Regions from separate parts of the Streptococcus sp. KHUD_012 genome, predicted to be linked through region 1. Evidence: predicted binding sites of a transcription regulator. Region 1 holds the regulator's gene; the other holds the start of a gene.
What was found. Region 1 encodes Rex, which represses fermentation and respiration genes when NADH is low (regulators of the CRP and FNR family bind a similar motif). Its sites were predicted from a motif close to TTGTGAANTANTTCACAA; they were not measured.

Region 1 (16,746 bases):
ATCTGAAACAGTATGAATCCTTGATGTAAACGTTTTTACGTTTGTGTTCCTAAGAAGAAAAATAGGCTAAAATGTGTTATAATAGTATGGTGAATTAAGTAAAGAGAGGCATTTTTTGAATGCAGGATAATAATCTAATTGATGTGAATTTAACATCAGAAATGAAGACGAGTTTTATCGATTATGCGATGAGTGTTATCGTAGCTCGTGCCCTTCCTGATGTTCGTGATGGTTTGAAACCTGTTCACCGTCGTATTTTGTATGGAATGAATGAATTGGGTGTTACGCCAGATAAACCACATAAGAAGTCAGCCCGTATCACAGGGGATGTTATGGGTAAATACCACCCACACGGGGATTCCTCTATTTATGAAGCCATGGTTCGGATGGCGCAATGGTGGAGTTATCGCTACCTGTTAGTGGATGGTCATGGAAACTTTGGTTCTATGGACGGTGATGGCGCCGCTGCACAACGGTATACAGAAGCCCGTATGAGTAAGATTGCTCTTGAAATGTTGCGGGATATCAACAAAAATACAGTTGATTTCGCTGATAACTATGATGCCAGCGAACGCGAACCTTTGGTCTTACCTGCACGTTTCCCTAACCTTCTCGTCAATGGTGCTACTGGGATTGCCGTTGGGATGGCAACCAATATTCCTCCTCACAATTTGGGAGAAACCATTGATGCAGTGAAGCTGATGATGGATAATCCTGAGGTAACGACCCGTGAACTTATGGAAGTTCTTCCTGGTCCAGATTTCCCGACAGGTGCTTTGGTCATGGGGAAATCAGGTATCCACAAAGCCTATGAAACAGGAAAAGGCTCAATTGTTCTTCGTTCTCGTACAGAAATTGAAGTAACTAAGAGTGGCCGTGAACGGATTGTTGTCACTGAGTTCCCTTATATGGTTAATAAAACCAAGGTTCACGAGCACATCGTTCGCTTGGTGCAAGAAAAACGGATCGAAGGGATTACAGCTGTACGTGATGAATCAAACCGTGAAGGGATTCGTTTTGTGATTGAGGTCCGCCGAGATGCTTCGGCTAACGTTATTTTGAACAACCTCTTTAAGATGACGCAAATGCAAACCAATTTTGGATTCAATATGTTGGCGATCCAAAATGGTGTTCCAAAGATTCTTTCTCTTCGCCAAATTTTAGGGGCTTATATTGAGCACCAGAAAGAAGTGGTGACTCGACGGACCATCTTTGATAAAGAAAAAGCGGAAGCACGTGCCCATATCTTAGAAGGTTTGCTGATTGCCTTGGATCACATCGATGAAGTGATCCGGATTATCCGCAATAGCCAGACAGACGCTGAAGCACAAGCTGAATTGATGGCTAAGTTCAAGCTCTCTGAACGTCAAAGCCAAGCTATTTTGGACATGCGTCTTCGTCGTTTGACCGGTTTGGAACGAGACAAGATCCAAAGTGAATACGATGATTTGGTTGCCTTGATTGCTGATTTGGCTGACATTTTGGCGAAGCCAGAACGTGTGGCGACCATCATCAAGGAAGAATTGGAAGAAGTCAAACGCAAGTTTGGCGATGCTCGCCAAACTGAGTTGATGATCGGAGAAGTCCTTTCTCTTGAAGATGAGGATTTGATCGAAGAAACAGATGTCTTAATCACCCTTTCTAATAAAGGTTACATCAAACGTTTGGACCAAGCGGAATTTACGGCTCAAAAACGTGGTGGACGTGGTGTTCAGGGAACTGGTGTCAAAGATGATGACTTTGTCCGTGAACTGGTCTCTACGAGCACCCATGATCATTTGCTCTTCTTTACCAATAAAGGGCGTGTCTATCGTCTGAAAGGTTATGAGATTCCAGAATATGGCCGGACAGCTAAAGGATTACCAATCGTCAACCTCTTAAAATTGGACGAAGGTGAATCTATTCAAACCATTATCAATGTGGAGCAAGACCGCAGTGACGAAGCTTATCTCTTCTTTACGACGCGACAAGGTTTAGTCAAACGGACCAATGTAGCTGAATTTTCAAATATTCGTCAGAACGGTCTCAAAGCTCTGAATCTGCGTGATGAGGATGAATTAATCAATGTCTTCCTTACAGATGGCAATGCTGACGTTATTATCGGTACCAAGTATGGTTATTCTGTCCGCTTTAATGAGGCTGTAGTCCGCAATATGGGACGTTCTGCCACTGGTGTACGTGGTGTGAATCTCCGTGATGGAGACAAGGTTGTTGGAGCAAGTGTTATCACCGATCAGGACGAAGTATTGGTCATTACTGAAAAAGGGTATGGTAAGCGGACAATGGCTGGCGAATACCCAACCAAGGGCCGTGGTGGTAAAGGAATCAAAACAGCCAATATTACAGAGAAAAATGGTCCGTTAGCTGGTCTTTTAACCGTTAAAGGGGATGAAGATCTGATGATCATTACCGATACCGGAGTTATGATCCGGACAGGTGTGGCTAACATTTCTCAAACGGGTCGTTCGACTCAGGGTGTGAAAGTCATGAGACTGGATCAGGATGCGAAAATTGTGACCTTTACAACTGTACAACCTGATGAAAAAGATGAAGAAGTAGTGGAAGAAAACGAATAGATAAGGGGACAGCATGTCACGCAAAAGAAAAAAGAAAAAGAGTTTACGTAATACTCTTATCAACATCGTTGCAACACTTTTGATTATTCTCTCGCTTCTCTTAATTTTCAATGCTCCGATCCGCAATATGATCATGGTTTGGCATACCAATCAATACCAGGTTAGCAAGGTCGATAAAAAGACTATTGATAAAAACAAAGAAGTGAAGACGAGCTTTGATTTCAAACATGTCCAGTCACTCTCGACGGAAGCCGTGATCAATGCCCAATGGCAGGCTCAAAAACTTCCTGTAATTGGGGGGATTTCGATTCCTGAATTGAACATGAACCTTCCAATTTTTAAAGGACTCGAAAACGTAGCCCTTTACTATGGAGCAGGGACTATGAAGGAAAACCAAGTCATGGGACAAGGCAATTATTCTCTTGCTAGTCACCACGTATTTGGCCTTACTGGAGCAAATGCCATGCTGTTCTCACCATTAGAGAAAGCCAAGGCTGGTATGAAGATCTACATCACGGACAAAGAAAAAATCTATACTTATGTCATCTCGTCTGTTGAGACAGTGACTCCAGACCGTGTAGATGTCATTCAAGATCGTGAAGGTATTAATGAAATCACCTTGGTGACCTGTGAGGATGCTGCAGCGACTTACCGTACGATTGTAAAAGGAAACTTGGAAACCTCTGTTGACTATGACAAGGCTCCAAAGGACATCCTGGATTCATTCAGCAAGTCTTATAATCAAATGCAACTTTAAGAAATAAAGCCCGAGGCAGAGATGCCGGGGCTTTTTTCTTTATAGTATGGCATGAAATAACTAAAGGATTCTTGTAAAATTGTAAGCGATTGGTAATATAATGTAAGGAATTTATCATAATATTGAGGGAAAATAGGTATATAATAAGAGGAGAAAGAGTATGATAAGGAGGTAGAATAGTGACAAAAGAGCGAATTTATCATCTCTTGCATCATTTCTATAATCTCTTAATAAATGATTTTCCACGAAATGGATTAATTACGAAAGGAATCTACGAAGTAGAGCAAGTCTACCAAACCTTAGAAGCCATTCCTCAGAGTCAGGAGTACTTGATCCGCTGTGAAATTCAACAGTTTTTAAAGGAGCTTGAACAAGTTCAAACAGGTTATCAGATCCGCTTTAATAAAGATGAAGTCTTAGTGTTAGATGATTTGAAGCAAGAAATCGCCAGTAAATAATGAAAGGTCGTTATTTTCTCAATTTATTACGAATTAATAAGTGAGGAGGAAATTATGTACGACATATCATTTATTGAACCATCTTTGCTTCCTAGGGAGCGCTTAGTTTCTGAAGGGGTGGATAAGCTAAGTCATCAGGAATTGTTATCCATTCTCTTACGGACAGGTAACAAGCAAAAAAGCGTTTATGAGATTGCACAAGGTCTTTTGAGCTCGGTAAATAGTTTAAAGGAGTTAGGGCAATTAACCCTAGAGGAGCTACAGGAAATCTCTGGCATTGGGCGAGTGAAGGCCATCGAACTTCAGGCTGTTATTGAGTTTGGACGAAGGATTCATAAAGATGAACTAATGAGTTCCGAACAAATCATGAGTAGTCAGAAATTGGCCCATAAAATTCAACAGGAAATTGGCCATAAAAAGCAGGAGCACCTGGTTGCCCTCTATTTGAATACACAGAATGAAATTATTCATCAGCAGACCATTTTTATTGGAACCGTGAATCGAAGTATTGCGGAGCCACGTGAAATCCTGCATTATGCACTGAAGCACATGGCAACCTCTATCATCTTGGCGCACAATCATCCATCTGGTGCCGTATTTCCAAGTAAAAATGATGATGAAGTAACGCATCGAGTCATAGAGGCCTGTGAAGTGATGGGCTTAACACTACTAGATCACTTGATTGTATCTGAGGAAAACTATTATAGTTACCGTGAAGAAACCGATTATTTGGTATAAAAAAGAGAGTGGGACAGAAATCGGTAATTCGTTAGAATTCGATTTCGTCGTCCCACCTCCGCACAGTTGACTAGGGCTGTAAAAGCTGTTAAAATCAGCGTAGTAGAGCCCACTCAATCACTGTGTCTTGCTCGACAATCCAAAAATAATTGAGAGGCTAGGACTTTTGTCCCAGCCTCTTTTCTTGTTAATGTATAAGTCTTTATTCTTCATTTTTACGCATGAAATAAAGGAGTGTTTGCAATTCACTAGTGAGATCGACATATTGGACAACAACGTCTTTAGGAACTGTCAGATGGACCGGAGAAAAGCTTAGAATTCCTTTGACACCGGCATCTACTAAAAGACTAGCAACTTCCTGCGCTTTAATACTTGGGACAGTTAAAATTGCTGTTTGAATGCCTTCTTTTTTGAGATTCTCTTTGATCGTAGAAATCCCATAAATGGGGATCCCATCCTTACTTTTGGTATTAATCAGTTCATGATCATCTACATCAAAAGCCATGACAATTTTCATCTTATTGCGTTCATGGAAGCGATAGTTGAGGAGCGCACTTCCCATATTTCCGATCCCCACAATAGCGACATTGGTAATGGCATTGTCATTTAAGAGATCGGCAAAGAAGTTCATCAGTTTTTTTACGTCATAACCAAATCCACGTCTTCCTAATTCACCAAAATATGAGAAATCTCGTCGAACAGTAGCAGAGTCAATCCCAATTGCATCAGCAATTTGCTTGGAATTGGCGCGCTCTATTTTTTCAGAGTTAAAGCGTTTAAAAATGCGGTAGTAGAGCGATAAGCGTTTTGCTGTTGCGCGTGGAATTGGAGTATTTTTATCATGTTTCACAATATCACAACCTTTCCCTCTTATTGTATAGGAAGATTGTGAAAAAATCAACTATCTAGAACGCTTTTTCAAAAATATTTTTGTCTAAAGAAAAAGCTGATGGCGATGGAAGAGTTCCATCAGCATCAGCTTAGTTTTCAGCTTGTTCTACCTTTTTCAGATAAGCATAGAGCCCATCGACTCGACCTGTATAGGGAAGCTTTTGTCCCTTATATTCAATGGAAACAATTGAGTAAGAGTCAGGCAAGGTTACACAGCCTGAAAAAGCAAGGATACAAGCCGCAAGGTCAGTATAAGTAGTAGTTCGTTCTACTTGATAAGCATCGATATAAGTTAGGGTTACCATATTAGACCTCTGTTTTGTTAAAAATTTCTCTTTCGACAAGACTATCCATTAGGAAATAAAATTTTTGTTGGATAATGTCATTTTCTGGATTTTTAAAGATATTAACCAGACGAAGCCCAGATTTGTCTGTAATATTGATTTTAAAACCTGTGAGGTCTTTGTTGAAGATAATTTTAAGCAAGAAGCCTTCACCGCTATTTGGAACAGCTTCAAGCAAACGATTTAATTCGTAATTTCCAACTTTTGTAACAGCAAATGTATTGTCACGTAAGGTATATTTTTTTACATTTGGGTGTAGACTATAGGTATATTTGCAGTCTTTCAATGAAACACTTGTTTCAAAAGCCATATTGTTCTCCTATGATAAAATTTCTTTTAGTGTTGCGAGGAAGTCTTGAACTTCCTCTACGGTATTGAGTTCTGAAAAACTAATTCTAAGGGATTCTTTTAGGCGTGAGCTATCTTTCCCATAGAGTGCCTTTAGGACATGGCTAGGTTGAACTGTACCAGCGGTACAAGCAGAACCTGTAGAGACAGAAATTCCAGCAAGATCGAGTCGCATCAATAATACATCATTTTGGACGCCTGGGAAGCCAAGATTCCAAACAAATGGGAGATGATCGTCATTCGCATTTACGTAGTAGTCGTAGTCTGTTAAACCATTAACTAGTTCTTGGCCAAGTTTTTGAACCTGGTTGAAATTTTCTTCTTGATGAAGTGTAGCTTGCTGAAGCGCGGTTGCCATCCCGACAATAGAAATGAGATTTTCCGTACTGGCTCTCATCTTACTTTCCTGATCCCCACCATGTAAAAGATTATCAAAATCTGGGGAGGTTGCATAAAGGAAACCGACGCCCTTTGGTCCATGGAATTTGTGGGCAGAAGCACTGAGAAAATCAATTCCCAACTCTTCAGGATAGACAGGGACCTTTCCGATTGCTTGGACAGCATCAACGTGAAAGGCAGCTGGATGATCTTTTAAGAGTTCTCCGATTTCTTTAATCGGAAGAAGATCGCCTGTCTCGTTATTGGCAAACATGGTAGAGACAAGAATGGTATCCGGTCTAAGAGCCGCCTTGATATCACTAGCCTTAATGCGTCCATCTCTTGGTTGGACGATCGTAACTTCAAATCCGAAACGTTCTACAAGATATTCGATGGGTTCAAGAACCGCATGGTGTTCCAAAGCGGTCGTAATGATGTGTTTGCCATCTGCTTGGTGTTTCAAGCAGTAGCCTTTTATAACGGTATTATTACTTTCTGATCCACCTGAAGTGAAGAAAATACGATTTGGAAGAGTATGGAGAGACTGAGCAATTTGCTCGCGAGATTCTCGGAGAAGTTTACTAGCCATCCGTCCATGAGCATGAAGGCTCGATGGATTTCCAAATGTGGTCTTCATAGTTTCAGACATTTTATCAATGACTTCAGGTAGAAGGGGAGTTGTTGCGGCATTATCAAAATATATCACATTAAGACCTTATTTCTTGTGGTAGGCAAATAGAGGACTAACAGGTTTTCTTTCTTGAATGCGAACAATAGCTTCAGCGATCAGTTCGCTAGCTGTCAGATAGTTAATATTTTTTGGAGTTGGTCCGTTTGGAGCGACAGAATCAGTTACTAAGATTTCTTTGATCGGAGCTTGGTCTAATAATTCAACAGCACCTTTTACAAATAAACCATGGCTTGATACAGCATAAATTTCAGTAGCACCTTCGCGTTCGACGATTTTCGCAGCTTCTGAGAATGTCTTACCAGTATTGAGGATATCGTCAATCAAGATCGCTTTCTTATCTTTGACATCCCCGATAATATAGCCATAATCACGGTTCGCATCATCTTGCTCGTAATCAATGATCGCAATCGGTGCATCAAGATATTCTGCTAAACTGCGAGCTCGTTTGACACCAGAGTTTTTAGGGCTGACGACTACGACATCAGGACCAGTTAGACCTTTGTTGATGTAGTGTTCTGCAAAAAGTGGAATGGTAAAGAGGTTATCCACGGCAATATCGAAGAAACCTTGGACTTGCACTGCATGGAGATCCAGTGTGACGACACGATCCACCCCAGCTTTGACCAACATATTTGCGACAAGCTTAGCAGTAATTGGTTCGCGAGGAGCAGCAGTCCGGTCTTGGCGGGCATAGCCGAAGTAAGGCATGACCACATTGACAGTATTTGCGCTGGCCCGTTGGCAAGCATCCACCATAATTAAGAGTTCCATCAAGTGATTGTTGACAGGGAAACTGGTTGATTGAATGATATAAATATCATATCCACGAACACTTTCCTCAATATTGACTTGGATTTCACCATCTGAGAATTGACGGGATGAAATTTTCCCAAGTGGAACCCTAGCATGATCCGCGATTTTTTGCGCAATCTCTGGATTTGAATTGAGAGAGAAGAGCTTCATATTTTTTTTATCTGACATGTGATTCCAACCTCATTTAGATTTTTGATCTTAGCACTATTTTAGCAAAAATTTGCGATAATTTCAGCTATTTTACAACCTTTCCGCCAATCTGGCGATTTTATTTTTTGCAGCTTTGTAGACGATTCCATGCTCTTTGATGAACTGATGGAAATTTTCTTCCTGTTCAGCAGTTTCGACCTCGATTTCCAACTCATAATCTTCAGTGTCTAGATAGAGACTGTGGTCTAGTGCTACCAAGCCTGCAGCTGTTTCTTTTTCGAAGCGTTCTGTTGTAAGGCTTCCCCAGACAGCGAGTTGCTCAACGGGGATTTCTTTAGAGATCAAGAGATTTTTGATTTCTCCGTCAGGAAACTGTTGGTGTTGAAGGATCGTCTCGGTTTCTTCTGTGCTGAGGTTTTGATTGTACTCGAAATGGCCAACTGCCTCAGGGACTTTGAGAGTCAACTCAGCTTGATCTGTGAAAGTACGCACCCGCAAGGCCATTTTTTCCTTACGGATGAGCTGGTCGGGGGTATCGATATAGTGATTGGTTTGGACAACCAATTCTGTATCATCAAAAAGTGGAAGGAGGGATTGGTATTCCTCCTTGTCTAGCAAGGTTTTGTATTCAATTTCTAAATGGTTCATTTTGTAGTCCTTTGCTTTTTTTCGAAAGCGATTCATGATATAATAAGAGATGTGTTTATTGTATACAAAAATGGTTCAGATTACAAGGTGGTAGGATGGCAATTGATTGGGAAAACTTCTTAGATCCATATATCCAAGCAGTTGGAGAATTGAAAATCAAACTGCGTGGGATTCGTAAGCAATATCGTAAGCAACAAAAGCATTCTCCAATTGAGTTTGTCACAGGACGGGTCAAACCGATTGAAAGTATCCGTGAGAAGATGATCCGAAGAAATATTTCTGAAGAAAATCTGGCTCAGGATATGCAAGATATTGCTGGTCTTCGCATCATGGTTCAGTTTGTGGACGATGTGGATGAGATCCTAGAGGTTCTGAGACAACGGCAGGATATGCGCGTGGTCCAAGAGCGAGACTATATCCGCCACAAGAAATCAAGTGGCTACCGGAGTTACCACGTCGTGGTCGAGTACCCGGTCGATACCATTGATGGAAATGAAACGATCTTAGCAGAGATTCAAATTCGGACCTTGTCCATGAATTTTTGGGCAACCATTGAACACTCGCTCAATTATAAATATAAAGGAGACTTTCCAGACGAGATCAAAAAACGCTTAGAGACGACAGCAAACCTGGCCTATCTCTTGGATGAAGAGATGGGGGCAATTCGGGATGCGATTCAGGAGGCTCAAGCCCTGTTTGATCCACTTCATCGTAAGTTAAATGATGGCGTTGGAAATAGTGATGACACAGATGAAGACTACAGGTAAAAAAGTATCCATTATTCGCAATCGCAAGCGTCAAAGCGAAGAGGTTTTTCAGCAATTGCGCTACAAACTTCGGAAAAATAATTTTATTTTGACGGAGAAGCACCCGGATATTGTGATTTCAATTGGTGGCGATGGGATGTTGCTATCGGCCTTTCACAAGTATGAACACCAGTTGGATCGGGTGCGATTTGTTGGCGTCCATACCGGACACTTAGGATTCTATACGGATTACTTAGACAGTGAAATCGATAAGCTGGTTGAGAACTTAAAATATGATACAGGCGCTAAGGTTTCCTACCCTATTTTGAATGTCAAGATTACTTTCGAAAATGGGGAAACCCGTACCATGAGAGCGTTGAACGAAGCAACGATTAAGAGAAGCGACCGGACCATGGTTGCCGATCTCACGATTAATGGAGTGGATTTTGAGCGCTTCAGAGGAGACGGGATTACCGTTTCGACTCCGACAGGAAGTACGGCATACAACAAATCCTTGGGAGGAGCAGTCCTTCACCCAACTATTGAGGCGCTGCAGATTGCTGAGATCGCCAGTCTCAACAACCGTGTTTATCGTACCTTGGGTTCTTCTGTCATTGTCCCTAAAAAGGATAAGATCGAGATTACACCGACGAGACCTGGCTTCCACATTATCTCTGTTGACAATTCAACCTATTCTTACCGTAATATTGCAAAGGTAGAATACCAGATTGACAACCATAAGATTAATTTTGTGGCAAGCTCCAGTCACACCAGCTTCTGGAATCGGGTCAAGGATGCCTTTATCGGAGATGATAGAGAATGAGATTTGAATTCATTGTCGATGAGCATGTCAAGGTCAAGACCTTCCTGAAAAAGCATGAGGTTTCTAAGGGTCTCTTAGCAAAGATTAAGTTTCGTGGTGGCCAGATCCTTGTCAATGGACGTCCGGAGAATGCGATTTATTTGTTGGATATTGGGGATCGCTTAGTCATTGATATTCCAGCAGAAGAAGGGTTCGAAACCCTAAAACCCATGGATCGGCCTTTGGATATTTTATTTGAAGATGATCATTTTTTGGTCTTAAACAAACCCTTTGGGATTGCTTCTATTCCAAGTGCGATTCATTCCAATACCTTAGCCAATTTTGTAAAAGGCTACTATGTGAAGCAGGGCTACGAGAACCAGCAGGTTCACATTGTCACTCGCCTGGACAAGGATACAAGTGGCGTTATGCTCTTTGCCAAACATGGCTATGCCCATGCCCGCTTGGATAAGCAATTGCAGTCTAAAACGATTCAGAAACGTTATTACGCCTTGGTCAAGGGATCTGGGGAGCTTGATCCTGTCGGAGAAATTATTGCTCCGATTGCGCGTGATGAAGATTCAATTATCACCCGAAAAGTAGCTAAAGGTGGCAAGTATGCTCATACTAGCTACCAGGTCGTTCAATCTTTTGGTGATATTCACCTAGTGGATATTCAGTTACACACAGGTCGGACTCATCAGATCCGCGTTCATTTTTCCCATATTGGTTTTCCGCTCTTGGGAGATGATCTTTATGGCGGGAGTTTAGAAGACGGCATTGAGCGTCAGGCCCTTCATTGTCATCGTCTATCCTATTATCATCCATTTCTAGAGGAAGAGTTGGTCATAGAAAGTCCACTACCTCCAGATTTCCAAGCTGTATTAACACAGCTTCAAACTAGTTATTAATTATTAAAAGGAGTAAAACTCATGGAAGTTTTCGAAAATCTCAAAGCCAACCTCGTTGGTAAGAATGCACGTATTGTATTACCAGAAGGTGAAGAACCTCGTATCCTCCAAGCGACAAAACGCATTGTGAACGAGACAGAAGTAACCCCTGTCTTGCTTGGTAATCCAGATAAAATTCGGATTTATCTTGAAATCGAAGGGGTTTTGGATGGATATGAAGTCATCGATCCTCATTCTTATCCAGGTTTTGAAGAAATGGTAGCTTCCTTGGTAGAACGTCGTAAGGGCAAAATGACTGAAGAAGAAGCGCGTCAAGTCTTGAAAGACGACGTTAACTATTTTGGTGTCATGTTGGTACACATGGGAATCGTTGATGGAATGGTATCTGGTGCGATTCACTCAACAGCTGCAACTGTTCGTCCAGCTCTTCAAATTATCAAAACTCGTCCAAATGTAAAACGGACTTCAGGAGCTTTCCTTATGGTTCGTGGATCTGAACGCTACTTGTTCGGGGACTGTGCCATCAACATTAATCCAGATGCTGAAGGATTAGCTGAAATTGCCATCAACTCAGCTATTACAGCCAAGATGTTTGGTATTGATCCAAAAATTGCTATGTTGAGCTATTCAACAAAAGGTTCTGGTTTCGGTGAAAGTGTTGATAAGGTTGTCGAAGCGACTAAGCTTGCCCATGAACTTCGTCCAGACCTTGAAATTGACGGGGAATTGCAATTTGACGCAGCCTTTGTCCCTGAAACTGCAGCCTTGAAGGCTCCAGGAAGTAAGGTGGCAGGACAAGCTAATGTCTTTATCTTCCCTGGTATTGAAGCAGGTAACATTGGATACAAGATGGCAGAACGTCTTGGTGGCTTTGCAGCAGTAGGTCCTGTCTTGCAAGGGTTGAATAAACCAGTCAACGACCTTTCTCGTGGATGTAATGCAGATGACGTGTACAAATTGACCTTGATCACAGCAGCTCAAGCTGTCGAACAATAAGAAATATATATAGGCTCAGGAAAATCCTGAGCCTTTTTCTTTATAAAATCAGAATTTCTAAACTCTAACTCATTCTATGGTATACTAGGAATATGTTAGATTTAAAAGATTACGGGATTACCATGTGGGAGGAGGAGAAAATTGCTTCCTTCCGAAAAAAGTTATTAGTCTGGTATGATGCCCATAAACGGGATCTTCCCTGGAGAAGGACCCAGGATCCTTATAAAATTTGGATCTCAGAAATTATGCTCCAGCAGACACGTGTCGATACGGTGATTCCTTATTATGAGCGTTTTTTAGACTGGTTTCCGACGGTCGCTGATTTGGCTCAAGCTCCTGAAGAAAAACTCTTAAAAGCTTGGGAAGGCTTGGGGTATTACTCACGTGTCCGCAATATGCAGAAAGCTGCCCAGCAGATAATGGAAAATCACGGAGGAGTGTTTCCATCAAGCTATGAGGAAATATCTAAACTCAAGGGAATTGGGCCTTATACAGCTGGTGCTATCGCTAGTATTGCCTTTGGATTACCAGAGCCAGCAGTAGATGGCAATGTCATGCGTGTTCTAGCCCGCTTGTTTGAGGTGGACTACGATATCGGAGTTCCAACTAATCGCAAGATTTTTCAAGCCATGATGGAAATCTTGATCGATCCGGCCCGTCCGGGTGATTTCAATCAGGCTTTGATGGATTTGGGGTCCGATATTGAATCGCCAGTCAATCCACGGCCGGAAGAGAGTCCTGTTAAGGAATTTAGCGCGGCCTACCAACATGGGACCATGGATCGTTATCCCATTAAGGCTCCTAAAAAGAAACCGGTACCTGTCTATCTAACAGCCTTTATTATCAAGGATAGTCAAGGACGCTACTTGCTGGAGAAAAATGAGCGAGAAGGACTCTTGTCAGGCTTCTGGCATTTCCCCTTGATCGAAGTGGATAGCCTATCTGAGAACCTAGGTCAATTATCTCTACTGGATGGGAAGGGGGATGCAGAGAGTAACCCAGAAATTCTTTCTTTTGAACAGGATTATGACTTGGCCATTGAATGGCAGGACAGATCGTATCCTATCGTCCAGCATATCTTTTCGCATCGCAAGTGGCAGGTTCAACTTCGTTACGGCCTAGTAAAAGAAGGAGAGCAACCAGCAAGTGAATCGACTGTTTGGTTAACACCAGAAGAATTTTCCAATTATCCTTTTGCTAAACCTCAGCAGAAGATCTGGACGACTTTTTCGGAAAATGAAAAATAGCTAGAGACTGATCTCTAGCTATTTTTTTTATAAATGAGCGAATGCTTTGATTTCTTCTTCAGACATAGATGAGTCGCAACGAACAGTGACTTCACCGGATTCGACATGTAAAAATCCTGGGACAGTTGGGATGCCGTAAGTTGAGCGGAAGGCTTGTAATGCGTCTAGCTGACTTGGTTCTTCACTATTGATAAAATAGATATGAGCTTTTGTTTCAGCTACGACAGTTGCTAATTTAGCAGCGAACTTCCGGCAGTAAGGGCAAGTCTTGCGTCCGATAAAGAAGGTCGCTGTTTCTTTTTGATTGATCGCTTCTTGCGCACGCTCGGCAGTTGTGACTTCAAGATCTTTAACATCTTCTAAAAATTGTTCCATGAGATTACCTCGCTTTCTTCTATGTCTAGTATGCCATATTTTCTATAAAATCGCTGGTATTTGCTACGAAAGAAAGAGAGAGTGGGACAGAAATCGGTTATTCGTTAGAATTCGATTTCGTCGTCTCACCTCCGCACAGTTGAGTAGGGCTGTAAAAGCTGATAAAATCAGCGTAGTAGAGTCCACTCAACCACTGCGTCTTGCTCGACAATCCAAAAATAATTGAGAGGCTAGGACTTTTGTCCCAGCCTCGTGTTTTAGCCTACAAAAGCATTGATTTCTGCTTCGATATTTGCAATTTTTTCTTTAGCATCTGCTTCAGATTCACCAACTGTAGCGATGTAGAATTTGATTTTTGGTTCTGTACCTGAAGGACGAACGGCAAACCATGAATCATCAGCCAAGATGTATTTAAGAACGTTGCTTGGAGGAGTTGTCAATTTTTCAACGCCGTCAGCAGTAGTTGCTGTTTGTTCCAAGAAGTCTTCTGTCTTAGCAATGTCTGTGTTGTTAAATTGTTTAGGAGCATTGCCACGGAATTTATCCATAATTTTCTTGATTTCAGCAGCCCCGTCCACACCTGAAAGGGTAACAGAGATGGTTTTTTCTGCGAAGTAACCGTATTGTTTGTAGATTTCTTCGATACCATCTGCCAAAGTCATACCACGTGAGCGGTAGTAAGCTGCGATTTCAGCAACGATAAGAACGGCTTGGATAGCGTCTTTGTCACGTACGAATGGTTTGATCAGGTAACCGAAGCTTTCTTCGAAACCAAGCATGTAAGTGTGGTTGTGTTGTGTTTCAAATTCATGGATTTTTTCACCGATAAATTTGAAACCAGTCAAGACGTTAAACATAGTTGCGCCGTAGCTTTCTGCAATCTTAGTCACCAACTCAGTTGATACGATTGATTTACAGAGGGCAGCATTGGCAGGAAGGGTACCAGCTGTTTTGTGAGCTTCAAGAATGTATTTAGCAATGATCGCTCCGATTTGGTTACCAGAAAGGTTGAGGTAAGAACCATCTGGTTGGCGGATTTCAACACCAAGGCGGTCAGCATCTGGGTCAGTTGCAACCAATACATCAGCGTCTACTTTGCGGCCAAGTTCTTCAGCAAGAGCAAAGGCAGCTTGGTTTTCAGGGTTTGGAGATTTAACAGTTGAGAAGTCAGCATCTGGAACGGCTTGAGCCTCAACAACTTGAACAGCTTCAAATCCAGCTTGGGCAAGAGCACGACGAGCCAACATTTCACCAGTACCATGAAGTGGAGTGTAGACAATCTTCATGTCGCGTCCGTATTCATTGATCAAGTCTTGGTTGATGTTAACGCCTTTCACTTCTTTCAAGTATTCAGCGTCGACGTTTTCACCGATAACTTCAATCAAGCCGTTAGCTTTGCTTTCTTCAAGGTCAGCCAATTTCACAGCGAATGGATTTTCGATAGCACGGATGTAATCTGTCAATGCATCAGCATCTGCAGGTGGCATTTGTCCACCGTCTTCACCATATACCTTGTATCCATTAAATGGAGCAGGGTTGTGGCTGGCTGTTACCATGATCCCAGCAAATGTGTGGAGGTGACGAACGGCAAATGACAATTCCGGTGTTGGACGTAGGCTTTCAAATACATAAGATTTGATACCGTGAGCAGCCAAAACTTGAGCAGATTCAAAAGCAAACTCAGGAGAGAAGTGACGGCTGTCGTAGGCGATCGCAACACCGCGTTTCTTCGCTTCCTCACCTTTTGAGTCGATCAATTGGGCCAACCCTTCAGTTGCTTGGCGAACAACATAGATATTAATACGGTTAGTACCAGCACCGATTAAGCCACGCATACCAGCTGTACCGAATTCAAGGTTGGTATAGAAGGCATCTTCTTTTGTTTTTTCATCCATTGCGACCAACTCATCACGAAGGTAAGCTGGTAATTCAGCAAAGTCGAGCCATTTTTGGTAGTTTTCTTGATAGGTCATGCAAGCGTCTCCTTTTTGCTTATAATTTAATCGCTTACATTATAGCAAATTTTTTCAGAAAATTCTAGCGATAATTGTAAATCTTTTCAAAAAAATAGAGCTAATTCACCATCAAAAAAAGCCAAGATAAATTGGTCTTGGCTTGAAAGGTTATTTTAATTTTTCAAGGGATGGAACAACTGCACTAGTAATGAGTACTGTCGCAATGACTTCGATGAGTGAGTTAGTAGAGACAATCAAGCCAAGGAAATTTTGAATTCCCCCTCCAAAACTGTTACCAAAGAAGAAGTAAATCCCGCTTAAAACGAAAACAGTATTGGTCATAGAACCGACAATTCCAGCGATCATAAGTCCTGTACGATTGCGAATCCAGCGATAGACGAAGTAAGGGGTTACCCCGATGAGAATCCGAGGGACTATGGCAATGATAAGGGAGTAGAGATTCCCGTGAGGGACAAAGGGACTAAAGAGATAGCTGGCTGGTGTTATAACCAGGGTATTCATGGTGAGGCTAAAGAGTCCCATGAGGAGTCCTAGAATTGCTCCAGTTCGAGGTCCGTAGATGATAGAAGCGATCACGACAGGAATATGAACCAAGGTTGGTTGAATTCCTGATGGAATAAATTGCAAAATGAAGGACGTCACAAAGTGAATGGTGATCATCACGGCAAAAAAGATGGCAATTCGTGAAATAGAGGCTGATTTTCTCATAAACAATTCTCCTTAACAGCTTGGATGATAGTGTCAACAGTGGCTAGAGCTCCAGAACCTTGATCTCCACAAGCGAGAGTGGCCTCACGAGGTTGAATTATCCGATAACCAAAATCTTTTAAAATCTCCAGATTTCGTTGGGTAGCAGGATGATCTAGCATTTTTGTATTCATAGCAGGGGCCAGTAATTTTT
Region 2 (16,746 bases), 120 kb from region 1:
TCTAAGGCAGAGAAGGAATCATCAAAAATAAAGACATCTGGATCTTTGACAACGGCACGAGCGATGGACAAGCGTTGTTTTTGACCACCTGAAAGGTTGCTACCACCTTCTGCCAAATGCGTATCAAAGCGCTCCTCACGACTGTCGATAAATTCCTTGGCTTGGGAAATTTCAGCCGCTTGTTCTAGCTCTTGTACAGAGGCATCTTCTTTCCCATAACGAAGGTTCTCAGCAATGGTTCCTGTAAAGAGCAAGGCCTTTTGCGGAATAAAACCAATCTTTTGGCGAAGGGCTTTCAGATTGTAGTCACGGACATCTACACCATCCACCAAAATTTTTCCTAAAGTGACATCATAGAATCGAGGAATCAACTGCACAAGTGAAGATTTCCCAGAACCGGTCGAGCCGATAAAGGCAATGGTTTCGCCAGGTTTGGCTTGAAAGGAAATATTATGGAGAACTGGACTCTCCGTCTCACCTGGATAAGCAAAGGTGACATTGTCAAATTCCAAATAGCCACGAGATGCTGTCTCTGTTACACCATTCTCATTTGGATCGATCGAAATGGGCATGTCCATGATTTCCTTGAGCCGACGGCTAGAAACCGCAGTCCGAGGATACATGGTAAATAGATTGGCTAAAAAGAGGAAAGATAAAAGCGCGTGGAAGCTATACTCAATAAAGGCAACCAAGTCCCCAATTTTCAAACTACCGTCATGAAGAGGATCCAAAGCAAACCAGACAATCGCCACAATCATAGCAATGATGATCTGCACAAATAGGGGTTCTGTCAAACCAGTTAGTTTGAACAATTTATTCGAGTTCTCTGCGTAGACTTCATTTTCAGCCGCAAATTTCTCTTCCTGGAATTCTTCACGGGCAAAGGCACGAATCACACGAAGTCCTGTCAAATTTTCACGGGCAAACTGGTTGAGATGGTCGAGGGTCTTTTGTTGCTTCTCGGAAAGTGGACGTGTCTTAACTGCTACATACCAGACGACGACAGCAAGAAATGGTACAGATACCGCTACAATCCACGCTAAAGAAGGACTGGTCGTCAGAATCAAGAGAACACTAGAAACCATCATCAAGGGTGTGATGACCCCCATCTTCAACATAGAATCCGCAAACTGCATCAAAACAAAGGCATCAGAAGTCAAGCGAGTGACCAATGACGATACCCCGATTTGCTCATACTCGTGATGCGAGTACTCCTGTAACTTAGCATAGAGGTCATTACGCATATCGCGAACCATGGTGGTCGTTAGCTGGCCAACCGCGTAAGACAAGATAATCCGTCCCACAATCCCGAGCAAAATGATCGCAAACATGACCCAGCCCCAGAAATACAGCCGATCCACATCACGCGGGTTAATTCCTTCATCAATCATGCGAGCTAGAATCGTTGGCAAGCCCAAATTGACAATAACAAACAGGACCGCTGAAAATAGATTCAGGGCTAGCCACTTGGGATACTTTTTCAAGTAAGACCAAATATAAAGCATAGATGATTCTCCTTTTCCATAAATAATAACCTTGATCACACAGAAAAGAGGGAGCGAGACGAAATCATTTTCAAAGAAAATCATTCCTGCCCCAGTCCCATCTGTAGTCTCATTCATTATACCAAACTAGTCATAAAAGTAAAGCAAAAGAGCAGGTTTCCCCACTCTTCATATGCATTATTTCGTGCGTTTGAATTTAGCGTTTTTAAGAATCATAAGATCCCCTTGGTTGCTATTACTTAACTTAGAAAGATCAAATGTCAAATAATCACCATCGACCTTGTATGTAATCTTTTCTCCTTTACCATCATTTGACGAGATTGTTTTCTCTTTTTGATTGATTTTGACATCATAAGATCGCTCATTCTTTTGACCAGCGACTTCACCCGCGATGCTAAGGGTTCCTTTAGAATCTTTGATCTTAATAGAAACTTCAAAATTAATAACGTTTCCAATAGACTCTAATTGACTACCTGATAAGCCTTGCTCCTCAAGAATTTTCTTGAGTTCAGTTTTTGATGGTTTGTAGACATAAGTCCCATTATCACTTTTTGCACCACATGCCACCAAGAGGACTGCTGCAAAAACTGCAACGAAAGCTAAAAGAATACGTTTAATATTTTTCATAATCAATCTCCTAATGTATTTTATAATCAGATTTTACCACTATTTTAATACCGATTCAAGATGTTTTAAAGAAGAAAAAGAGCAGATACTCTCTGCCCTTCTCTTGTATTATTTTGTACGTTTGAATTTAGCGTTTTTGAACATTTCCAAAGCAGCTTCATGACCTGAACTCTTCTCACCAGATAAATCAAAAGTGAACACATCGCCTGAAACTTTGTATTTAACCTTCTCACCTTCACCTGTTTTAGATTGAAGAGTTTTCTTTTGTTGGTCAACTTTCATATCAAATGATTGGTCAGTCTTTTGTCCCATCATTTCACCTTTAATTTTAAGGCTACCTGTTTTATCTTTAATGGTCACTGAAACTTCCAATTTAACATTGTCGATCAATGCATCTACACTTGAACTTGGAGCACCTTGTTCTTCAAGGATTTCCTTCACTTCAGTTTTTGATGGTTTGTAGACATAAGTCCCGTTATCACTTTTGGCACCACATGCCACCAAGAGGACTGCTGCAAAAACAGCTACTACAGCCAAAAGAATACGTTTAAAGTTTTTCATAACTTCTCCTTTTTAGTTAGATTAACACTATTATATCAACAATTCAGGTACACGGCAATGAAAGTTTATAAATGTCATATTCTTGTAATATTTCTTGTATCAACAAAGAAATAGAATAAGGCGGAATTTAAATCCCGCCATGATTGCTTATTTAACTTTTTTGAACTTAGCAATTTTCATGTAGTTATTAAACATGTCTGTGTCACCCATCAAAGAATTCTTCACATCCTTAATCGTTAACACATTTCCTGAAACTTGATAAGTAATTTCCGCTTTCCCATACTCATTTTCTGAGACAAGAGTTTTAGCTTTTTGGTCTACTTCCAAATCAATCACTTGATTTACATTTTGACCACCTGCATTGGTGTCTACTTTCATCTCACCTTTCTTATCATTGATTGTAATCGAAATAGTGAATGAGTAATTATCACCTATCAAAGATTGAAATTCACTTGGCATAATATCTTTGATCTCATCCTTAGTAGGCTCAAACACGTAAGTCCCATTATCGCTTTTAGCGCCACAAGCTACCAAAAGGACGGCTGCAAAGACAGCTACAACAGCTAACAAAAGACGTTTAAAATTTTTCATCATCTTCTCCTTTATGATATGATTTATAGCCATTATAGCAACAAATTAGCAACATCTCAAGGGAATATAGCAAATGTAACATCATTAAAACTGCACTATTTAGTAGGTTTAGAGAAAATAAAGAGAGCTACACATGTTAGCTTTATAAAAGTCCTCTATTCACATTCTATCATCATTTTTTTCAACGACAAAAAAACCGAGGCCTAAACCTCGGTTTTCATTTTGATTGGAAACTCTATTATTTAAGAGTAACTGAAGCTCCAGCTTCTTCCAATTTACCTTTGATTTCTTCAGCTTCAGCAGCTGCAACACCTTCTTTGATGACACCAGGTGCACCATCAACAAGTTCTTTAGCTTCTTTAAGACCAAGACCAGTGATTTCACGTACAACTTTGATAACGCCGACTTTCTTGTCGCCTGCAGATGTCAATTCGATATCGAATGAATCTTTAGCAGCACCTGCGTCAGCAGCACCAGCTGCAGCAACAGCTACAGGAGCAGCTGCAGTTACACCAAATTCTTCTTCGATAGCTTTTACAAGGTCGTTCAATTCAAGGATTGAAGCTTCTTTAATTTCAGCAATAATGTTTTCAATGTTCAATGCCATTGTTATTTCCTCCAAATAAGTTTAAATTTTATATTTTTATTATTTTGTAGCTAGGCTACGCTGCGTAGCTTAAGATTAAGCTGCGTCTTCTTTGTTGTCTGCAACCGCTTTGACTGCAAGAGCAACGTTGCGCACTGGCGCTTGAAGTACAGAAAGGAGCATAGAAAGAAGTCCTTCGCGGTTTGGAAGAGTTGCAAGTGCAAGAATCTCTTCTTTAGATGCGACAGCGCCTTCGATTGCACCACCTTTGATTTCAAGTGCTTCAGCGTCTTTTGCAAAATCGTTCAAGATTTTCGCAGGTGCGATAACATCTTCGTTAGAAAATGCTACTGCAGAAGGTCCAACGAATACAGATGCAAGATCTTCAAGACCAGCTTTTTCAGCTGCACGACGCAAGATTGAGTTTTTGATAACTTTAAACTCAACTTCGCTTCCGCGAAGGTTGCGACGGAGAACTGTATCTTGCTCAACTGTCAAACCGCGAGAATCTACAACGACGATTGATGCAGCAGCTTTCATTTTCTCAGCTACTACGTCAACAAGTTCCGCTTTTTTAGCAATAATTGCTTCACTCATTAGTGTGTTCACCTCCGTAATTATTTTGCTTGGGGAATTTTTCCAAAAGAAAAACGCGCCCAAACCTAGACACGAAAGTACAATACGCTTCTTTTAATTGATACGTTTTGTCCTCGGTAGGATCTTTATGAGTCGAGCTCCCCTACTGTCTTAGGCAGTTTTTTCAAACCGTAGATTAGTTTATCATATATAAAAAAAGAATGCAAGTACTTTTGCAAACTTTTTTTATATTTTTTAATCGTTATAAAGACTCTTGATATTATTCAACCAAGCATAGGCTAGTCCCATTAGGACTCCTCCTCCTACCCAGTTGGCAAAGAAGGTTACGCTATAGTGACGTAAAATATTTAAAAACTCAAAATGTGGCAATTGGCTAGAAACTGAATTAAAGCTCAATAATGAGAAGGAAGCAAAGTTTGCAGCCAAGTGTTCATTGGTCATAAAGACAAACATATAAATAGCAGAGAGGGCTAAGAGCACCTTGGCTGTTTCATCTTTGAAATATAAATAAGAAAGAATAGCAATATTTACAAAGATATTGGCAATAACCCCTTCAAAGAAAACCACTTGATTGCTTCGTTGGAGTTTATTTTCTGCCACCGTAGCTAGGAATCCTTTTGGATCGATATGAGCAAAGGCTGTGGTTTGATTGAAAAGAAAAGCGACGATTAAAGCACCAATTAAATTAAAGAAGGTACAATAAAGAAGAATTTCCAGCGCTTTCTTCCAATTAATTTTCTTTAGATAGGTCCCCGCCGTCAAATACATCATATTTGAGGTGGTTAATTCCGCATTTAAGAATAAGAGGTATACCAAACCCCAGGCAAAGATGAATGGAAATAGAAAACGACCAGATCCAGGTACAAAGGTATTTAATAAGTCAGCTGCAACTGCTCCGACCGCCGTACTTAAAGTAAGAAATCCTCCAGCAAAAATAGAACGGACTGCATAGCGCGTTTTAGATTTCTGATAGAGATCTTCCTTCTTATTACACGCCGCTCCAACCTTTTGAATAAAATTAGATTCAGACATACTATTCTCCTTATATAATGTTTGTGAACAAAATCATTATATCATAGAGAGAAAAGTTTGAAAAGGTTTTCAGGAAGAAATCTTAAACTTTCACCATATACGTTTTATATCGAACAACACTATTTGCTAAAAAAACAACAAAAAAACAGGCATCTGCCTGCTTTAGTTTTAATAATTTAAACGGTTCGCCCAAGCGATATCCAAATTCAAGATTTCTTGTGAAGTGAACTGTTGGCGATATGGATTGTATACGGAACCTGTAATACCACCTTGAACATTTGGTGAATCGTATTGAGTCAAATTATAAGTTTCAATGATGTTATTAAGTTTTGCATAGTAGCTTGTGTCTGTCGCATAAACACCTGTCAAAGCTGCTGTTGCATCTTGGTAACTAGAGGTGTTGCTCTTCCATGCACCTGCAAAATGTCCTTGTTTCAAAACAGCTACATAGTCTTGCAATGATTCATAGTAAGATGGGTAAGAACGAAATGCGTCATTAATCGTATAGGCATTTCCAGCACCATCATCTTCCCAAGTTTGCATTACTGCAGATTGACCAGCATAACTTCCTTTTATCCCGAAAAGGTTGTAATGCGGATAAGAAGACAAGCCAGACTGACCTGATCCACTTTCAAGAATGGCTTGTGCGATCATAACGGAAGCATAAAGGTCATTCTCTTGACCGAGCTGACGAGCTGACTCACCAATTTGTGAGATGAAAGCTTCAGTAGGGTCTGAATAAGCTTGGTAAGTTCCATCATTAGCACCAACTGATGTGACGTGCTCGCTCATAGCAGCAGCAAATGTCCCCACTGCTAATACAGAAACGAACAAACCAAATAATTTCGTTTTATTCCGTATTTTCTTTTTCATAATACAATTTATCTCCAATTAATTTTTTATCATCTTTTATCTTTATAGAGATTATACCATATAAATAGAAGAAAACAAAGGCACTTATATTACACTTGTATTACAATTGCGAGATAAATCCAAAACAAAAATGACATTTTCATGTCATTTCAATTTATTTCGTAAAACGCATTTTCTAAAATAGCATCCCATGACTTCTCTAGTCCTTCTTTGGTGACCGAAGAAAAGACGATAAAGGTGTCAGCTGGATCAAAATCTAGTTTTTTCTTGATGATCGATTCATGTTTGTTCCATTTTCCACGTGGAATTTTATCTGCCTTAGTCGCTACCAAGATTACTGGAATTTCGTAGTACTTTAAGAATTCATACATTTGGACATCATCTGCAGAAGGTTCATGACGAAAATCGACTAGGCTAACGACTGCTTTTAAGTTCTCCCGGCTAGTGAGGTATTCTTCAATCATCCTTCCCCACTTCTCGCGCTCTTTTTTTGAGACACGTGCGTAACCATAACCAGGTACGTCTACCAAACGGAGTTTATCATCGATATTGAAGAAATTGAGCAATTGGGTTTTTCCTGGTTTCCCAGATGTTCTGGCCAGGTTTTTTCGATTTAAGAGAGTATTAATAAAAGAAGACTTGCCGACATTGGATCGACCGGCAAGTGCAACTTCTGGAATCTCATCTTGAGGATAATGGCTCTTATTTGCAGCGCTTAAGAGGATATCCGCATTATGTGTGTTAATTTCCATATTTTATCTTTCTAGGCTGTTTCGAGAATTGGTTTTTCAGTTCCGTCTACAGCTTCTTTTGTAATTCGAACAAGTTTGACATCTTCTTGACTTGGAATTTCAAACATGACATCCATCATGGTTTCTTCGATAATCGAACGAAGTCCACGAGCTCCTGTTTTTCTTTCGATGGCTTTATTAGCAATCTCTTGAAGGGCTTCATCATCGAATTCCAATTCAACATTATCATAAGAAAGCAAGGTTTGGTATTGTTTTACCAAGGCATTGCGTGGCTCTTTTAGAATACGGACAAGATCGTCAACTGTCAATTGCTCAAGAGCAGCAAAGACTGGAAGACGTCCGATCAATTCTGGGATAATCCCGAATTTTTGAATATCTTCTGCCACGATTTCTTGCATGTAAGAGCTTGATTCATCAATGGCTTTATTGTTCTTACCGAAACCGATGACTTTTTCACCGAGACGTTGCTTAACAATTTCTTCGATCCCGTCAAAAGCACCACCTACGATGAAGAGAATATTCTTGGTATCCACTTGGATCATCTCTTGTTGTGGGTGTTTGCGTCCCCCTTGAGGTGGGACACTAGCAACAGTTCCTTCGATAATCTTCAAAAGGGCTTGTTGCACTCCTTCACCAGAAACGTCACGTGTGATAGAGACGTTTTCACTTTTCTTAGCGATCTTATCGATTTCATCGACATAGATAATGCCTCGTTCAGCACGTTCAATATTGAAATCAGCTGCCTGAAGAAGTTTCAAGAGAATGTTTTCAACGTCTTCTCCTACATATCCAGCTTCAGTCAAAGCAGTTGCATCTGCAATGGCAAATGGGACATTCAAGCTACGTGCTAAGGTTTGGGCCAAGAAAGTCTTACCTGAACCAGTAGGGCCAATCATGAGGATGTTTGATTTTTGCAATTCAACATCTGTCTCATCTTCACGCGTATCGTGGAAGTTGATACGTTTGTAGTGGTTGTATACCGCTACAGCAAGAGCACGTTTGGCACGATCTTGACCGATGACATAGTGGTTCAAGATATTGAGCAATTCGATTGGTTTTGGAACTTCGCTAAGGTCTGCAAGAACCTCTTCTGCTAGCTCCTCGCGGATAATTTCTTGTGCTAACTCTACACATTCATTACAGATAAACGCATTGTTTCCTGCAATGATTTTTTGGACTTCATCTTGACTCTTTCCGCAAAATGAACAATAAACCATCATATCATTATTTTGATTCGTTGGCATGTATTTCCTCTTTCTGTCATTTTCTGTTTCTATTTAGTTTAAAATAAGGTCATGTAAAAGGCGTGAATGGAATTCACAAGATTGGTAAAAGCATTTAGTAAGAATAAAATAGCGAGGCCAAACCGTTTTTTACGAAAGGTTTGTAAGGCGCAAATCAAACAGATGACACATAGGACAGCTGTAAAAAAACCAAAGACACTTCGCTCCATTAGTCTAAATCCTTTCTCTTATAATAGTTGACCGTAAAATCATATGGGTTCTTCTCATCTTTCGGATGATGGACTTGACGGACTCTTTCATAGTGGCTCTCTTCAAATTTTGGTGCCAATGTATCTCCATCAATCGTTGCATGAATCATGGTCTGGATCAATTCTTCTAACTGGTCAGAGAAGAGCTTTAAAATCTGACTGCCTCCAATAATGTAAAGATTCTTCTCTTGGTTCTGATACCAGTCCAAGACTTCTTCCTTGCTGTGCATGACGAGTACAGCATCATTTTCAGGATCGTAGGCTTGATCTTGCGTTAAGATAATGCTGGTCCGACCTGGTAGAACCCGTTTTTTCATACCATCAAAGGTCACTCTTCCCATGAGAATCGCTTGCCCCATGGTTGTTTCTTTGAAATGCTGAAGCTCAGCTGGCAGATGCCAAGGCATGACTTGGTCCTTTCCAATAATGCCATTTTCAGTCTGAGCCCAGATACCAATTATCTTTTTCATTCTCTCATCCTTTACACTGATACTTCTATTTTATCAAATTTTCTTATAAAAGACTGATTTCAACTATCTAGTTTGGAGGATATTTTTTTAGATACAAACAGAAAAAACCGCGAGATTTTCGCGGTTTTTCTTAGCCACAAGTTAGCTTAGTCTTCTTTTTTGCGTTTTGCAAATCCGAATAATGACAGACCTGCTAAAGCACTAAAGATTGCCAGACCAGCAGTAGAAGATTCTTTTGTTCCTGTATTTGGAAGTTGTGCAGTAGGATTTTGTGGATCGATATACTTCACTTCTTCTTTCGTTTCTGGAACGACAGGAATAGTTGGTTCTTCTGGTTTTGGTTGTGGAGTAGGTTGTGGTTCTGGTGTTGGTTGCGGTTGTGGAGTAGGTTGTGGCTGTGGCTCTGGTGTCGGAGTTGGATCCGGCATTGGAGTTGGTGTCACAGTCTTCTTGTAGATATGTTGAATGTTTCCATCTTTATCTACAACAGTCTTCACGAAGTCATAACCTGGGATATCTTTCTTCGGTTGTTCCCCATCTTCTGTTGGGTTACCTGGGATTGGGTCCCCATTTTCGTCTACATATGAAGTCGTCACTTTTTCATAGACGTGTTCAGTATCACCATTAGGCAATTTCTTCGTTTCCACAAAGCGGTAACCTGGAATTTCAGCTTTTGGCTCTTCTCCATCAACTGCAGGATATCCTGGGATTTCCTTACCTTCTTTATCAACAAACTTAGTGATTGGAAGGACAGTTGGTGTGTAAGTTGCAGAAGCTTTTGTTCCGTTCACATCTTCACGAACCACTGTTACAGCTGGTGCTGTTCCAGTGAATTCAGGTTCTGGTGTGAAGGTTACAGTTCCATCTGCTGCTACTGTGTATGTACCAACACCTGGAATTGTCTTCGTAGTTGAACCATCTTCAAAGGTTGCTGGAACTCCGTCATTCATTGGTACACGGCTATCGCCTTCTGTGAAGGTTGGTTTGCCTGTTTGAGTGGCACCCTTCTTACCAATTGAAGTAGCTGGTTCTGCAGTTGGTGTAACTGGTGTTACAGTTGGTGTGTAAGTAGCGGTAATTGGTGTACCGTTCTTATCAACACGTTTCACTGTTACGCCTGTACCGGTTCCTGTGAATGATTTTTCTGGTACGAAGGTAACTGTTCCATCTGGAGCTACTGTGTATGTTCCTTCACCTGGAATAGTCTTAGTTGTTGAACCATCTTCAAAGGTTGCAGGTGTATCATCATCCATTGGTACATCTGGGTTACCAGGCGTGAAGCTTGGTTTGCCTGTTTGTGTTTGCCCTTGAATATCTGTTGATGTTGCTGGTTCTGCTGTTGGTGTTACCGGAGTTACAGTTGGTGTGTACTTAGCTGTAACTGGTGTACCGTTCTTGTCAACACGTTTAACAGTCACGCCTGTTCCTGTTCCTGTGAATGATTTTTCTGGTACGAAGGTAACTGTTCCATCTGCTGCTACTGTGTAGATACCAACACCAAGAACTTCTTTGGTTGTTGAACCATCTTCAAATGTTGCTGGCACATCATCATCCATCGGTACATCTGGGTTACCTGGTGTGAATGTTGGTTTGCCTGTTTGTGTCTTACCTTGGATGTCTGTAGATGTTGCTGGCTCAGCAGTTGGGGTAACTGGTGTTACAGTTGGTGTGTAAGTTGCAGTAACTGGAGTACCGTTCTTATCAACACGTTTCACTGTTACGCCTGTACCTGTACCTGTGAATGATTTCTCTGGTACAAAGGTTACAGTTCCGTCTGGAGCAACTGTGTAAGTTCCTTCGCCTGGAATGGTCTTCGTAGTTGATCCATCTTCAAAGGTTGCTGGAACATCATCATCCATTGGGATTGCAGGGTTACCAGGAGTGAAGGTCGGTGTACCTGTTTGTGTTTTACCTTGAATATCTGTAGATGTTGCAGGTTCAGCAGTTGGCACGACTGGAGTAATCTTAGGTGTGTAAGTTGTCTCAGCAACTGTTCCGTTTGTATCTTTACCTTGAACCTTAACTGGAACAACATCACCTGAGTAAGATTTATCCGTTGGTGTGAAGGTCACAACACCTGTTTCTTTATCGACCGTGAAAGTACCAATTTCTTTACCTTCTGGTGACTTAGCAACTACAGATTCTGCTGGTTGGCCATTTTCGTCAAGAAGAGTAATGGTATCCTTGTCGATTGGTGCAACTGGGTCACCTTCAGTGAAGGTTACAGTTCCAGTTTGAACCACACCTTGAGGTGCTTCTGATGTAGCTGGAGTTGCTGTTGGGGTTACTGGAGTCACAGTTGGTGTGTACTTAGCAGTAACTGGAGTACCGTTCTTATCGACACGTTTAACCGTTACGCCTGTACCTTCTCCAGTGAATGATTTTTCTGGAACAAATGTTACGGTTCCGTCTGGAGCAACTGTGTAAGTTCCTTCACCAGGAACGGTCTTCGTAGTTGAGCCATCTTCAAATGTTGCAGGTGTATCATCATCCATTGGAACATTTGGATTACCTGGTGTGAAGGTTGGTGTACCTGTTTGAGTTTGACCTTGTTTGTCAGTAGATGTTGTATCTTCTGCAGTTGGTGTAACTGGTGTTACGGTTGGTGTATAAGTTGCAGAAGCTTTTGTTCCGTTCTTATCTTCACGAACCACTGTTACAGCTGGTGCAGTTCCGACGAATGATTTTTCTGGTACAAATGTAACAGTACCGTTTGCTGCTACTGTGTAAGTACCAACACCGTCTACAGTCTTAGTCGTTGAGCCATCGTCAAATGTTGCTGGAACATCATCGTTCATTGGCACACGGCTATCGCCTTCAGTAAACTTAGGCTTACCTGTTTGAGTTGCACCTTGGATATCTGTAGTTTCAACTGGTGTTGCAGTTGGAGTTACTGGAGTCACAGTTGGTGTGTACTTAGCTGTGATTTCAGTACCGTTCTTATCCACTCGTTTCACTGTTACGCCTGTAGCAGTTCCAGTGAATGATTTTTCTGGCACGAAGGTTACTGTTCCATCTGGAGCAACTGTGTAAGTTCCTTCACCATCGACAGTCTTCGTAGTTGAGCCATCTTCGAAGGTAGCTGGAGTATCTTCATCGATTGGAACATTTGGATTTCCTTCGGTGAAGGTTGGTTTACCTGTTTGAGTCGCACCTTGGATATCTGTCGATGTAGCATCTTCAGAAGTTGGGACAACTGGAGTAATCTTAGGTGTGTAAGTTGTTTCTACTGTTGTTCCATTAGTATCAGCTGCTTGAACCTTAACTGGAACTACATCACCTGAGTAAGATTTATCTGTTGGTGTGAAAGTAACTACACCTGTGTCTTTATCAACTGTGTATGTACCGATCACATCACCTGCTGGTGATTTCGCTTCTACTGATGCTGCTGGTTGACCATTTTCATCAAGAAGAGTAATGGTATTCTTGTCGATTGGCGCTACTTCATCACCTTTAGTAAAGGTTACAGTTCCAGTTTGAACCAAACCTTGAGGTCCAGTAGATTCAGCTGGTGTTGCAGTTGGAGTTACTGGAGTTACGGTTGGAGTGTAAGTTGCAGAAGCTTTGGTTCCGTTCTTATCTTCACGAACAACTGTTACGGCTGGTGCTTTACCTGTGAATGATTTTTCAGGTACAAAGGTTACAGTTCCGTCTGCTGCTACTGTGTAAGTACCAACGCCATCTACTGTCTTGGTAGTTGAGCCATCGTCGAAAGTAGCTGGAACGTCATCGTTCATTGGAACTCGGCTGTCGCCTTCAGTAAATTCAGGCTTACCTGTTTGAGTTTGACCTTGCTTACCTGTTGTTTCAACTGGTGTCGCTGTCGGTGTGACAGGAGTTACAGTTGGTGTATAAGTTGCAGAAGCTTTTGTTCCGTTCTTATCTTCGCGAACAACCGTCACTGCTGGAGCAGTACCAGTAAATGATTTCTCAGGTACGAATGTCACTGTTCCGTCTGCTGCTACTGTGTAAGTACCAACGCCGTCAACAGTCTTCGTAGTTGAGCCATCGTCAAATGTTGCTGGAACATCATCGTTCATTGGCACGCGGCTATCGCCTTCAGTAAATACAGGCTTACCTGTTTGTGTAGCACCTTGGATATCAGTTGTTTCAACTGGTTTCGCAGTAGGTGTTACTGGAGTTACAGTTGGTGTATACGTTGCAGACGCCTTAGTTCCATTCTTATCTTCACGAACAACAGTTACGGCTGGTGCTTTACCTGTGAATGATTTCTCAGGAACAAAGGTTACAGTTCCGTCTGCTGCTACTGTGTAGGTACCAATGCCGTCAACTGTCTTAGTAGTTGAGCCATCGTCAAATGTTGCTGGAACATTATCGTTCATTGGCACACGGCTGTCGCCTTCAGTAAATACAGGCTTACCAGTTTGAGTAGCACCTTGGATATCAGTTGTTTCAGCTGGTGTCGCAGTAGGTGTTACTGGAGTTACAGTTGGTGTATACGTTGCAGAAGCTTTGGTTCCGTTCTTATCTTCACGAACAACTGTCACTGCTGGAGCAGTTCCAGTAAATGATTTCTCAGGAACAAAGGTTACCGTTCCGTCTGTTGCCACTGTGTATGTACCAACGCCATCTACTGTCTTAGTAGTTGAGCCATCGTCAAATGTTGCTGGAACATCTTCGTTGATTTCAACAGTTTTCTCAACGCCATCAACTGTCACAGTTCCACCCTTGAATTCAGGTTTACCTTTTTGAGTTGCACCTTGAATGTCAGTTGTTTCTGCTGGAGTTGCAGTTGGAGTTACAGGTAATACAGTTGGTGTGTATGTTGCAGAAGCTTTTGTTCCGTTCTTATCTTCGCGGACAACGGTCACGGCTGGTGCAGTTCCGACAAATGATTTCTCAGGAACAAATGTCACAGTTCCATCTGCTGCTACTGTGTAAGTACCAACACCTTCAACGGTCTTAGTTGTTGAGCCGTCGTCGAATTTTGCTGGAACGTCTTCATTGATTTCAACAGTCTTTTCAACGCCATCAACCGTTACAGTTCCACCTTTGAATTCAGGTTTACCTGTTTGAGTGGCACCTTGGATATCTTCTGTTTCAGCTGGTGTTGCTGTTGGTGTTACTGGAACGATTTCAGGCGTGTAAGTTGTGTCCACCTTGATACCGTTTGAGCTTTCAGCTTGAACCTTGGCTGGTGTGACTGCGCCAGTGTATGACTTGTCAGTCGGTGTGAAGGTTACTTGACCAGTTGTAGGATCAATTGTGTATGTACCGATTTCAGTCGTACCATCAGCAGCATAAGCTGGTGTACTTGTCACTTCATTGCCATCATTATCCAAAAGCGTGTAGCTATTGTCTTTAATGGTGATAGCTTTATCTTCACCATTTACTTGAACAGTTTTTCCTGCAAAGGTTGGTGTACCGGTTTGAGTGGCACCTTGGATATCTTTTGAAGTTGCAGGGCTTGCTGTTGGAACAGCCGCTACAACAGTTGGTGTGTAAGTTGCATCAGATGTGATAGTTGCAGTCTTACCGTTCGCATTGGTAATCGTTGCAGTTGCTTGAACTGTCACACCAGTTGCAGTTCCAACGAAGTCTTTTTCAGGTGTGAAGGTCACTGCTCCTGTAGTAGGATCGATTGTGTAAGTTCCTTCACCTGCTACTGTCACCGTTGTTTCATCAGTCGGTTGACCAGTTGCTGGATCCACCAATTTCTTGCTAGTGATTTCAGCAGTCTTGTCGCTACTCAAATCAAAGGTTGGTGTTTGGGTTTGAGGAACATTTTGAATGTCCGCAGAAACCTTGTCTGTAGGAGTCACTGTGATAGGTGTTACAGTTGGTGTGTACTTAGCTGTCGCTGTCTTCAGGTATTCATCACGAACTGTACCATCTTTATCTCTTCCGACAGGAGCTGTCACTGATACGGTAACACCTTGAGCTGTACCTGTGAATCCTGGTTCTGGAACAAAGGTTACTTTACCCGTAGCATCGTCAATGCTATATGTTCCTTCGCCTGCTACTGTTACAGAGGTTGCATTGGTTACTTGACCAGTCGCTGGGTCCACCAATTTAGCAGGGTATTCCAAGCTTGGAGTGACAGAGATCTTTTCGCCATTAGCATTCGTTGTAGTTGTGTTAAAGGTAGGTGTACCAGTTTGAGTCGCACCTTGGACATCTGATGAAGTCTTGTCTACCCCTTCAATTTCCGTTGGTGTAACAGTTGGGATATAAAGACCATCCATAGTATTCAAAACAGTATCTACATTGGCTTCATCAGCTGGGAATTTTGTTGACCAACCCGTATCGTAGCCATTGCTGTCTGTACGACGGATAGAGATACCGTCAGCTGTTCCAAGGAAGTGATCTTCGGGAATGAACTCAACATCCACAGAAGTTCCGTTTGGAGTGATCTTGTACTTCCCTTGACCAGCTACAGCATAGTAGCCATCTGCGCCAGGTGTAACGACTTGCCCTGTACGGTTATCTATCATTTGTGGAGCTACTGTTTCATCAATTTTTGCTGGCTCAGTTAGGCTATAGCCTTGCAAACCACGAGCGGTAAAGGCTACAGTTGCAGTTTGCTTCGCACCTTGAAGGCCAGTTGTTTCTTTAAATTCCCCTTTTGGTGGGTGGGTGATTTGAGTCTTAAAGTCTTCAACCTCACCAGAGAAAGCCATACCCGTTGGGCTTTCAATCTCCTTATCATTCTTTGCGATACGGATCCGAACGCCCAATTCATTGACACTAGGATCAATATAGGTTTTACTCTTTGTAAAGCTTAACGTAGCCGTTCCATCTTGGGTAATAGTTGTTAAATCAGAACGTTCATCTTCATCGAAGGTTCCGTTTTGGTTGAAATCTATCCAACCATAGATGTTAGCTTTTGCTGCTCCACCCGTATGAGCTTCCACTGAAATGGTGTAATTACCTGGACGTGTCCGGTCCATCTTGATCAGCTCATTAGTTTTTCCTTTGAGATCATTTGGAAGTAATTGGTCGATGCCTTCATCCGCAGTGGTCGCCTTGTCATCACCCGTCCAATCAAGGGTATTGTTTTCATCCATATCAGGACTCAAGTGACCGAGATAAGGTTGGTTCACTTTCTTACCAGTAATTCCATCTACAGTTGCAATCGAATGAATAGCTTTACCGTATGATTCAGGCGCATCTCCTTCATCAAGTGGGAAGAATCCTAGCATAGCAGACTGTTTACCACCTGAAGCGATGTAAAGACCGATTTCAGAAGCTCCCTTTGTCATAACAAGAGGAACATCAACATCATTTGCAGAAATATTTGGACCGAAGACACCTGTACCGAGACCTCCAGTTGTTAAATCAGCACTTCCAAAATACTTCCAAGCGACCTCTTTTTTGTCTGGTCCAACTTGAGTTGTTCTACGAAGTTGGTCAAGATTAGTTCTAGCGAAATTCATACCGTTTACATTGGTGGAAGGGTTTGAACCAAATAATTTGTCTGTATCTTCTGGAATGTAGGTTACATTATATCTTCTAGTCGATTTTTTCCATTCCCCTATATGTTTCCATCCTTCACCATTGGTGGTAAACAGAACCAATTCACCAGGGTTAGCTGACTCACCATCTGCCATGACAATGGCAGGTTTTACGGTTTTGCCACGGAAGGTCGCAGAAACTTCAAACTGGATCCCAATGTTCCCACCGGTTAATTCTGAACTAA

Region 2: the regulator Rex is predicted to act here: its motif matches at 5,521-5,538, upstream of ABVF55_RS05795 (formate/nitrite transporter family protein).

Annotation. Positions count from the first base shown of each region.
Region 1 is NZ_CP159355.1:1,325,599-1,342,344, reverse strand. It holds gene gyrA (DNA gyrase subunit A) at 120-2,576, shown strand; gene ABVF55_RS06385 (class A sortase) at 2,590-3,333, shown strand; gene ABVF55_RS06380 (hypothetical protein) at 3,513-3,791, shown strand; gene radC (RadC family protein) at 3,846-4,529, shown strand; gene ABVF55_RS06370 (redox-sensing transcriptional repressor Rex) at 4,732-5,379, opposite strand; gene ABVF55_RS06365 (DUF4649 family protein) at 5,510-5,725, opposite strand; gene ABVF55_RS06360 (DUF1831 domain-containing protein) at 5,727-6,074, opposite strand; gene ABVF55_RS06355 (cysteine desulfurase family protein) at 6,084-7,196, opposite strand; gene ABVF55_RS06350 (ribose-phosphate diphosphokinase) at 7,206-8,162, opposite strand; gene ABVF55_RS06345 (CYTH domain-containing protein) at 8,235-8,792, opposite strand; gene ABVF55_RS06340 (GTP pyrophosphokinase) at 8,888-9,559, shown strand; gene ABVF55_RS06335 (NAD kinase) at 9,543-10,361, shown strand; gene ABVF55_RS06330 (RluA family pseudouridine synthase) at 10,358-11,251, shown strand; gene pta (phosphate acetyltransferase) at 11,273-12,247, shown strand; gene mutY (A/G-specific adenine glycosylase) at 12,340-13,494, shown strand; gene ABVF55_RS06315 (thiol reductase thioredoxin) at 13,522-13,869, opposite strand; gene ABVF55_RS06310 (phospho-sugar mutase) at 14,127-15,842, opposite strand; gene ABVF55_RS06305 (ECF transporter S component) at 15,993-16,553, opposite strand; gene coaC (phosphopantothenoylcysteine decarboxylase) at 16,550-16,746, opposite strand, start outside.
Region 2 is NZ_CP159355.1:1,207,316-1,224,061, reverse strand. It holds gene ABVF55_RS05825 (ABC transporter ATP-binding protein) at 1-1,505, opposite strand, end outside; gene ABVF55_RS05820 (hypothetical protein) at 1,683-2,132, opposite strand; gene ABVF55_RS05815 (hypothetical protein) at 2,241-2,693, opposite strand; gene ABVF55_RS05810 (hypothetical protein) at 2,841-3,284, opposite strand; gene rplL (50S ribosomal protein L7/L12) at 3,523-3,891, opposite strand; gene rplJ (50S ribosomal protein L10) at 3,967-4,467, opposite strand; ribosomal protein L10 leader region at 4,506-4,640, opposite strand; gene ABVF55_RS05795 (formate/nitrite transporter family protein) at 4,702-5,499, opposite strand; gene ABVF55_RS05790 (glucosaminidase domain-containing protein) at 5,668-6,372, opposite strand; gene yihA (ribosome biogenesis GTP-binding protein YihA/YsxC) at 6,522-7,124, opposite strand; gene clpX (ATP-dependent Clp protease ATP-binding subunit ClpX) at 7,136-8,368, opposite strand; gene ABVF55_RS05775 (dihydrofolate reductase) at 8,577-9,086, opposite strand; gene ABVF55_RS05770 (CshA/CshB family fibrillar adhesin-related protein) at 9,233-16,746, opposite strand, start outside.